4 regions of the Spirillospora sp. NPDC000708 genome follow, and region 1 is predicted to be linked to each of the others. Evidence: riboswitches for the same ligand, from Rfam matches in the RefSeq annotation. Region 1 holds a riboswitch; each other region holds the start of a gene.
What was found. Region 1 has a riboswitch for cyclic di-AMP ahead of ABT299_RS02205 (CHAP domain-containing protein). Riboswitches for the same ligand answer to the same signal wherever they lie in the genome.
Positions count from the first base shown of each region.

Region 2: another riboswitch for cyclic di-AMP. It lies ahead of ABT299_RS51480 (CHAP domain-containing protein); the one in region 1 lies ahead of ABT299_RS02205 (CHAP domain-containing protein).
Region 3: another riboswitch for cyclic di-AMP. It lies ahead of ABT299_RS07935 (C40 family peptidase); the one in region 1 lies ahead of ABT299_RS02205 (CHAP domain-containing protein).
Region 4: another riboswitch for cyclic di-AMP. It lies ahead of ABT299_RS50165 (CHAP domain-containing protein); the one in region 1 lies ahead of ABT299_RS02205 (CHAP domain-containing protein).

Region 1 covers NZ_JBEPCJ010000002.1:140,540-142,729, reverse strand. The annotation lists gene ABT299_RS02210 (SpoIIE family protein phosphatase) at 1-228, shown strand, start outside; cyclic di-AMP (ydaO/yuaA leader) riboswitch at 709-864, shown strand; gene ABT299_RS02205 (CHAP domain-containing protein) at 877-1,674, shown strand; gene ABT299_RS02200 (bifunctional glycosyltransferase/CDP-glycerol:glycerophosphate glycerophosphotransferase) at 1,876-2,190, shown strand, end outside.
Region 2 covers NZ_JBEPCJ010000175.1:2,610-4,799, forward strand. The annotation lists gene ABT299_RS51475 (hypothetical protein) at 1-293, opposite strand, end outside; gene ABT299_RS51480 (CHAP domain-containing protein) at 360-1,346, opposite strand; cyclic di-AMP (ydaO/yuaA leader) riboswitch at 1,364-1,506, opposite strand; cyclic di-AMP (ydaO/yuaA leader) riboswitch at 1,731-1,932, opposite strand.
Region 3 covers NZ_JBEPCJ010000007.1:78,288-80,477, forward strand. The annotation lists gene ABT299_RS07935 (C40 family peptidase) at 1-852, opposite strand, end outside; cyclic di-AMP (ydaO/yuaA leader) riboswitch at 859-1,002, opposite strand; gene typA (translational GTPase TypA) at 1,193-2,190, shown strand, end outside.
Region 4 covers NZ_JBEPCJ010000152.1:3,866-6,055, forward strand. The annotation lists gene ABT299_RS50155 (response regulator) at 1-225, shown strand, start outside; gene ABT299_RS50160 (helix-turn-helix domain-containing protein) at 276-518, opposite strand; cyclic di-AMP (ydaO/yuaA leader) riboswitch at 804-941, shown strand; gene ABT299_RS50165 (CHAP domain-containing protein) at 969-1,646, shown strand; gene ABT299_RS50170 (glycoside hydrolase family 25 protein) at 1,643-2,190, shown strand, end outside.

The sequences.
Region 1 (2,190 bases):
TACACGACGATCTCCACGGAACTGCGGCCGGGGGATCTGCTGTTCCTTTACACCGACGGCCTCGTGGAGCGCCGGGACACCGATCTCGATGAGCGGATCGATCGGCTCACCGGCATTCTGCGGGACTCCTCGTCGGGGCCGGAACTGGCGCTGGACGAGGTGCTCGCGCGGATGGAGCACGACCGGGCGGCCGACGACACCACGATGTTCGCCCTGCACGTGGAGTGATCTTCAGCAGGTCAGGCCGCCCGTGAACCAGAGTGACGTAGGCCACATCGGCAGGGGAGTGGCGCGGTCCGTGTGATCTGCGCCGCGGCGCCCGGGCGGGCCGTGAAGGGCGGAAGCGTCCCGCGCCTTTTGATCATTTTACCTTTCCTGGGCCGGTGGGCGGTGGCTGGAATCCCCTATGCCGTAAGGGCTTCGGGCCGTCCGGAGAAAGATCGGGAAGGTCCGGCCGGGGGTGGTCGTTGAAGCGGGGTTGCAACGGCGTTGAGCAGGCAAAAGATCCTTTTGCGGCCGGTTTGCTTTTCTTGTGAGTGTTGGTACCTTCTTGCACGAATCAAGCAGCGCGTTCCATGCGTTGCACGCCGGCCGCTTCCATGCGCGGCCGAGGGTCGCTGAGCGGAATCCGCACGCGACGCGCGCCGCATATGCGCGCCCCCTCGAGATCAGTCGCTGAGATACATCCGAATATCCGGCACCGCGTCCCGCGGTGCGAGGCCGAGTCCGTCCAGGTCCACCCGACCGGACGGAGCCGGGGACCCAAGGTTCCAGGGGTGAATCGGCGCGTCCGTCAGGCCGCGCCGTAGGGCTCTTCCATGCCCGAATCCGTCAGCTAACCCGGTAGGCGTCATGGGAGACAAGGAGATTCCCTGCATGACCGGTCGTTTCGATCGTTTTACCAAGAACTTCGCCCCCCGACTGAGCGGGCGCCTCACCGGCGCCGCCTCCCGCGCCGCGCTCGCCCGCATGAGCCCCGAGGACCGGGCCGTGGGCGTCGCCGTGGCGGGTGTGATGGCCGGCGCGGTCGGACTGGCGATCTTCAACCCCCTGGCCGGGGGCACGGCGTCCGCCGAGACGCCCGCCCAGGCCGCCGCGCAGCACCGCGAGAGCGTGGTGTCCGAGCGCTCCGGGACCGAGCACGCGCCCCGCAAGGCGACCCGGTCCGCGTCCCGCACGGTCGCCGCGTCCACCGTGATCAAGCTGGCGAAGTCGCAGGTCGGCGAGAGCGAGAGCCGCAGCGGCTCGACCAAGTACGCGGACTGGTACGCCTCCACCCCGCACGCCGCGGTGACCGCCCGGCGCGACGGCGGCAGCGTCGGCGACTACCGGGGCGCCGAGTGGTGCGACATGTTCGTGTCGTGGCTCAGCGCGCAGACGGGCGTGAAGAACATGGGCTGGGACGCCTACACCGTCCAGCACGCCTCCTGGTTCGAGAAGGCCCACCGCTGGGGCGACACCGCCAAGCCCGGCGCGGTCGTGTTCTTCGACTGGCAGAACGGGTCCCGCGGCGGGATCGACGACATCGACCACGTCGGCCTCGTCGTCAAGGACAACGGCAACGGAACGATCACCACGATCGAGGGCAACACCGACAACGCCGTCAAGGAAAAGATCCGCGACAAGTCCGAAGTCGTCGGCTACGGATACCCCGACTACGCCAAGTCTCGATGATCCGTCCCGCAGGCGAATGATCTGATTCGTGCGGATGGAAGGCGCCCGGTCCTCGACCGGGCGCCTTTGGCGTTCCCAGGTGGTCTGCCGCGACCTGTCGGGTAATGCTAAGCATTGACAGCTTTTGATCTGAGTTGGCCCTTGACGCCTCCTTGCTGGAAAGGAACCCCTGACACGCCGGCGGAGCGGAGGGGGATGCCCATGCGGGTGCGCCCGGATGTGAGCGTGGTGGTGATCGCCTACAACGACGCCGCCCGGCTCCCGCGGGCGGTCGCCTCGTCGCTCGCGCAGTCGCTGGGCGGCGTCGAGACGGTGATCGTCGACGACGCGAGCACCGACGGCACCGGCGAGGCCGCGGACCGGCTCGCCGCGGCGCACCCCGGCCGGGTCGGGGCGGTGCACCTGCCCGTCAACTCCGGAGGCTGCGGCCGCCCGCGCAACGTCGGCGTCGAGCGGTCGGACGGCCGGTACGTGATGTTCCTCGACAGCGACGACCTGCTGGACCGGCACGCCTGC
Region 2 (2,190 bases), on a different contig from region 1:
GCGCGGGACCGGTTCGCCAGGACGGCGCGCGCCGTGTCCGGATCGAACGGAGCGGAGGGCCGGGCGGTGCGGGCCGCGGCCCGGGACCCGCTGGACCGTGCGCCGAGGACCCCGGCGCCGCCGGCGGCCAGCAGCGCGGCGCCGCCGGCGCCCAACGCGAGGGCCCGGCGCCGCGTCACGGCGCCGGGCCGCGCCCACAGGTCCCGCGGAAGGACGGGACCGCCCCGCCGGGTTCCGGGGGCGTCGTGCCCCTCGTCCTCGGCGGGGCCGTCCTGCGGTGGGCCGTCCTCCATGCGCGCGATCCTATTGAGCCTTCCGTGGAAGCGGTGCCACCGGCGCCGTGTCGCCGTCCGGGGTCACTAGGCGTAGTCGGGGTAGCCGTAGCCGACCACGGTGTCCGTCGAACGCTCCTTGACCTGCACGGAGTTCCCGGTGTTGCCCTCGACGGTCTGGATCGTCCCGTCGCCGTTGTCCTTGATGACCATCCCCACGTGCTGGATGTCGTCGGCGGACTTGCCGCCGCTCCAGGAGAAGAAGACGATCGCGCCGGGCTTGGGCGCGTCGCCCCAGCGGCCGTTGTCCTGGAACCACTGGGCGTGCGCGACGGTCCAGGCGTCGCTGCCGATCTGGTCGGTGAAGCCGAGCTTGTCGCCGATCCAGGAGATGAACATGTCGCACCACTCGGCGTCGCTGTACTCCTGCACGGACCCGCCGTCGCGGGCGACGGTCTCCTTGGCGCGCTCAGTGCCCTCGTACCAGTCGCCGAACTTGGTGTCGCCGTTGCCGTCGGGGCTCGTGCCGACCTGGGAGCGGGCGAGCTCGATGGCGGCCTCGGCGGTCGGGCGGGACTTCTTGGAACGTTCCTTGGGGCCGGCGGCCTCCGGCGCGCTCGCCGTGCTGCGACGGGGCGCCGCCTTGGCGGGCGCCTCGGCCTGGGGCGTCCGGCGCGGGGACACGTGCTTCTGCGGCGCGGGCGCGACGGCCAGGTCGGCCGCGGCGGCCGGCTTGGCGGGCTCCGGCCCGCCGAACGGCAGGACCGACGCCTGCGCGGTGGCCACGGCGGTGCCGAGGACGGCGGCGCCGATGATCACGCCGCCGGTGGTGCGCCAGGCGACGGCGCGCCCGCTCTTGCGGTGCCGGCCGCCCGCCGCCGCGTGGGCGGTCTCGCCGCCGGCGTCCGGTGCCTCGGGCAGGACCTGGGCGGTGATCACCCTGGGCGCCGGGGCGGCCCCGGCCGCGCGGCCCGCCTTCTTCGCGGGGGCCGCGTGGTGCGCGGGGGTCCTTCTGACGGGGGTGATGGGAGTCGTGTCGCTGGTGGGGCTTGCCTTGCGGTGCTTGCCTGCCACGGGGGGATCTCCTTGGCTTCCATGCCGCCTACCGGGTTAGCTGACGGGTTCGGGCGTGGAAGCCGCCCTACGGCCTGCGGGCAGGCCGATTCACCCCGAGGGGACATGGGTGGGTCCCCGGCTCCGTCACCGGCCACGCGGGCACGGGACGGACTCGGCGGTGGCGCGCCCGGGGGCGGGCACGCCGGTTCGGATGGGGGTCCTCTCGGGAGGGGGCGCTGTCGTCGCGCCCGCGGAGAGGCAGAGAAAGAGGGGGCGGGCGCGGCCGTGCGCTCAGCGGACGGCCGCGCCCGGAGAGATTGGTGCCGTTCGGCTAGGAGGCCCGTCCGGGCCCGTCATCCGGCCGCGGCGGGGCGTTCTGCTGAGGGTAGGTGGACAGTGTTCACTCCTTCTTCCAGACGCCTACCGGGTTAGCTGTCGGGTTCGGGCGTGGAAGTGGCCCTACGGCGGCTCTCACCGGTCGTGCCGGAAGAGGCGCACCGATTCACCCCGGGTACCGGAATGTCCGTCCGGAACTGCTCCGGACTCCGGTGAAGGTGGGTCCCCGGTTCCGCGCCGCACGGCGCGGATTCGGCGCTGCCGCTGCGATCCTGTGGGCGTCATGGGGCCCGTGCGCGGGACCCTTTGTCCCGCGTGCGAAAGAGCGGCGCTGATGTTGTGATGGCGGCGGCCCCTTGTCCGGGGGACCGCCCGGGCCGGAGCCCTGTGTGGTCCAGCGTGGCGCGCTCTCAGCGCCATGCACGCTGTCGGCGTGCGCACGGTGGGCCGGGCCGGCCGGGTCTCGGAGAGACCGGTGCGGCACGCTCTCCCGGTGCCGCGGGGCGACGCGTGGATCGTGCCGCCC
Region 3 (2,190 bases), on a different contig from region 1:
CTTGGTGCCGAGCTGGAAGAGGTCGCCGGTGTAGTGCGGCAGGCCCGGCTTGCCGACCTGGGCGTAGGCCCAGACGACGAGGCCGGAGCAGTCGAAGGAGCTCGGGCCGGCGGCGCCCCAGACGTACGGGCTGCCGAGCTTGGTGAGGGCCTTGCGGGCCATCTTGGCGGGCAGGTCCGAACCCTTGATCGTGGCGGTGAGGCCGGACTTCGGGTCGGTGGTGTGGGTGGTGGTCAGCTTGTCGAGGCGCTTCATGACCTCGTCCACCTTGGCCTTGGCGGCCTTGCGGGCGGCCTGGACCTTCGCCTGGGCCTGCTTGACCTGCTCGGTCCGCTGCTGCGCGGCGCGCTGGGCGGCCTCGGCCTGGTCGACCTGCTTCTGCAGGGCGAGGACGGTGGTGGCCTGGTTCTGCTGGAGGTAGGCCGAGTCGGACAGGCTGTCGGCGCTGCCGCCGGAGCTGAAGATCGCGTCGGGTCCGCCGCTCATGTAGTTGGCGGCGGCCAGCTGGGCGAGCCGCTGGCGGGCGGGCTCGGTCTGCTGCAGCAGCTTCTGCGCGTACGCGGTGGCGGACTTCTCCGCCTTGACCGCGCGGCCGAGGTCGACGCGGGTCTTGTTGAACTGCTCGGTGAGCGTCTCGGCCTCGTCGTTCAGTTCCTTGAGGCTCTGCTTCAGCCCCTTCTCCGTGGTGGGGAGGGGGCTGGGCGTCCCGGTGGCCTGCGGTGCGGCGGCGGGGCCGAAGGGGGTCGCGGCGTGCGCGGCGACGGGGGCGGTGGTGCCGAGGCCGATGACCAGCACTGCGGCGGCGGTGGCGGTCGGCGCGACGCGCCGCCGGGGACGGGGGTCCGGTGCCAAGCCGGTGTCTCCTCTCCTCGCTCGCCTACCGGGTTAGCTGACGGGTTCGGGCCAGGAGTCGCCCTACGACGTGCGTCGATTCACCCCAGGGGGATGGGTCCCCGGTTCGTCCGCGGGTGGGTGCCGCGGGGGATTCGGCGGTCCGGTCGCAGCCCCGGGGGGTGGGGCTCCGGACGACCGGATCTCGGGAAGATTACAAAGGATGGGCAAAGATGGCCAATCGAGGCCCGTGTGAGGCAGGGGACGAGCGGCTCTGAACAGGCGGCGCCGTGCGCCAAGTAGAATGGTGGCAGCCGCGCGTCTGCGGCGACTCCCGAACTCTCACGCAAGGCGAGCCCGCATGCCCATCTCCACGCGCGACGACCTCCGGAACGTCGCGATCGTCGCCCATGTCGACCACGGCAAGACGACGCTGGTCGACGCCATGCTCTGGCAGTCCGGCGCCTTCCGCGAGAACCAGGACGTCGACGACCGCGTCATGGACTCCAACGATCTTGAGCGCGAGAAGGGCATCACCATTCTCGCCAAGAACACGGCCGTCCGGCACAACGGCCTGACCATCAACATCATCGACACGCCCGGCCACGCCGACTTCGGCGGCGAGGTCGAGCGCGGCCTGTCCATGGTGGACGGCGTCGTCCTGCTGGTGGACGCCAGCGAGGGGCCGCTGCCGCAGACCCGGTTCGTGCTGCGCAAGGCGCTCGAGGCGCGGCTGCCGGTGATCCTGGTCGTGAACAAGACCGACCGGCCCGACGCCCGCATCGACGAGGTCGTGGACGAGACGTACGAGCTGTTCATGGACCTCGACGCCGAAGAGGACCAGATCGACTTCCCGATCGTGTACGCCTCGGGGCGCGCCGGGCGGGCGTCGCTGAACAAGCCCGCCGACGGCGGCATGCCCGACAGCGAGGACCTGGAGCCGCTCTTCACGGTCATCACCGAGACGATCCCGGCGCCGTCGTTCGACCCGGACGCGCCGCTGCAGGCGCACGTGACGAACCTGGACGCCTCCAGCTACCTGGGCCGGATCGCGCTGTGCCGCGTGCACGCGGGGACGATCAAGAAGGGCCAGCAGGTCGCGTGGTGCCGGCACGACGGCAGCATCGAGAAGGTGAAGATCACCGAGCTGCTGATGACCGAGGCGCTGACCCGCAAGCCCGCCGACGAGGCGGGGCCGGGCGACATCATCGCGATCGCCGGCATCCCGGAGATCATGATCGGCGACACCATCGCCGACCCGGACGACCCGCGCCCGCTGCCGCTGATCACGGTGGACGAGCCCGCGATCTCCATGACGATCGGCACCAACACCGGTCCGATGGCGGGCCGCGAGAAGGG
Region 4 (2,190 bases), on a different contig from region 1:
AACCGGGTCCGGGAACCGGCCCCGGCGCTCAGCCCGCGCGAGATCGAGATCCTCGAACTGCTGGCCAAGGGACTGTCCAACCAGCGGATCGCGCGCAACCTGTTCATCAGCGAGGCCACCGTCAAGACGCACCTCGTGCACATCTTCGGCAAGCTCGGCGTCGACACCCGGACGGCCGCGGTGACCGCGGCCGTCGAGCGGCGCCTCATCCGGCTGCCCGGCTGACCCCGGCCGCCCGGCCGCGCCGCCGCATCCGGCCGCCGGGCCCGGCCCGTTCAGCGCGGTGGCGGCGCGGCGGGGTCGTCCGGCGGTGCCGCCGGCGACTCCAGGCCGATGGTGAGGCGGAGCCCGAGAGCGTTCGCGACGCGCTCCAGCACCGGCAGCGGCGGGAGGCGCGAACCCGACTCCAGGCGGGAGACCGCCGGCTGGTCGAGGCCGGCCATCCGGGCCAGCCGGGCCTGCGTGATGCCCAGCGCGCGGCGCCGCAGGCGGATCGCCGCGCCGATCGTGTCGTTCAACGGACGTCCTCCTCGTGCTCGGTTCCGGCCGTTCAAGGACCACGATCGCCGCCGGCGGGCCCGGTCCCATCCGGTGATGGTCGGAACGGCGCGCGCCGTCCGGGCGACCCGGCGGGTCCACCGATCGGTTGATGCGGCACCCGGGTGCATGAAAAAGCTCGCCCGCGAACCGCGACGGCGCCGGGGATTTCGCTTTCCGGCGTGCCTTCTTATGCATAATTTATTTGCCATGGAAATTTGGTGACGCCCTTATTCCGTGCTTAGTCTCCACCGCATCGGCCGAAGTCCGGCCGGCCGCCGAATCCCTCCAGAGGGAGCCGGGGACCCAGGTTCGTTGGGGTGAATCCGCTGGTCGCCAGCGGTAGGGCCGTCTCCTGGCCCGAACCCGTCAGCTAACCCGGCAGGCGGAAAAGGAGAGGTGGACGGCCCTTGGACACGGGCATCCAAGAAATGATCAATAACCTCGAGTCCGAGCTCGGGTACACGGAGAAGGGAGGCGGCTACACCAAGTTCGGGGATTGGTACTCGAAGAACGTCGACCATTCCTACGACTTCTCGAACGCGGCCTGGTGCGACATGTTCCTCGTCTGGGGCGCGACGAAGGCCGGCGTGGCCAAGCAGGTCGGGGCCTACGCCTACACGCCCTCGCACGCGGCGTTCTTCAAGAAGCACAAGGCGTTCGACACCGAGCCGGCCCCCGGCGCGCTGGTCTTCTACGACTGGTCCGGCGGCAAGGGCATCGACGGCATCGACCACGTCGGGATCGTCACCAAGGTCGACGGCGGGCGGATCCACACCATCGAGGGCAACGTCGACGGGCGGTTCGTCAAGCGCAAGGTCCGCGACCAGGACGACGTCGTCGGCTACGGGCACCCCGAGAAGGTCCCGATCGGCCGCAAGCCGGCCACCGCACCGGCGCATCACGGCGGCCCCCCATCCGGGGGCGGCGCGAAGACGGCCGCGATGGCCTATACCCGGCCGGCTCCCACCGACGGTCCGCCCGTCGAGCTGTGGAGCGCTGTCGGCGCGGTCCTCTTCCTGACGCTCTCGCTGCTGGTCTTCCTCAAGCACCGGCGCGCGACGACGGCGGCCACCACGGCACCCGCCACAAGGGAGGAGGACCGATGAAACGGCTCGCGAAGCTGCTCGCGGCGTCGGCGATCGCCGGCGGGGCCCTGCTCCACCTGGCCGCCCCGTCCGACGCCGCTCCATCGAACGCCGCCCCACCGAACGCGGTCCCGTCCGGTGCCGCCGCGTCGAAGGCGGCCCCGTCCCAGGCCGTCGAGCAGTCGAGGCCCCTCCCGCAGGGGGTGGACGTGTCCACCTACGACCGGGGCGTCGACTGGGGCGGCGGCCGCCTCGCGTTCGGCATCGCCAAGGCCACCGAGGGGACCGGGCACGACGACGCGACCTTCCCCGCCAACTGGGCGAAGATCCGCCAGAACGGCCTGGTCCGCGGCGCGTACCACTACGGGCATCCGAAGAACGACCCGGTGCGGGAGGCCGACCACTTCCTGTCGGCGGTCACGTCCGCCGGCCTCCAGCCCGGCGACCTGCTCATGCTCGACCTGGAGACGACCGACGGCAGGTCCGACCACCAGGTCAACGCGTGGGCCAAGCGCTGGCTGGAGCACGTCCAGCGGAAGACCGGCGTGAAGGCGTTCTTCTACAG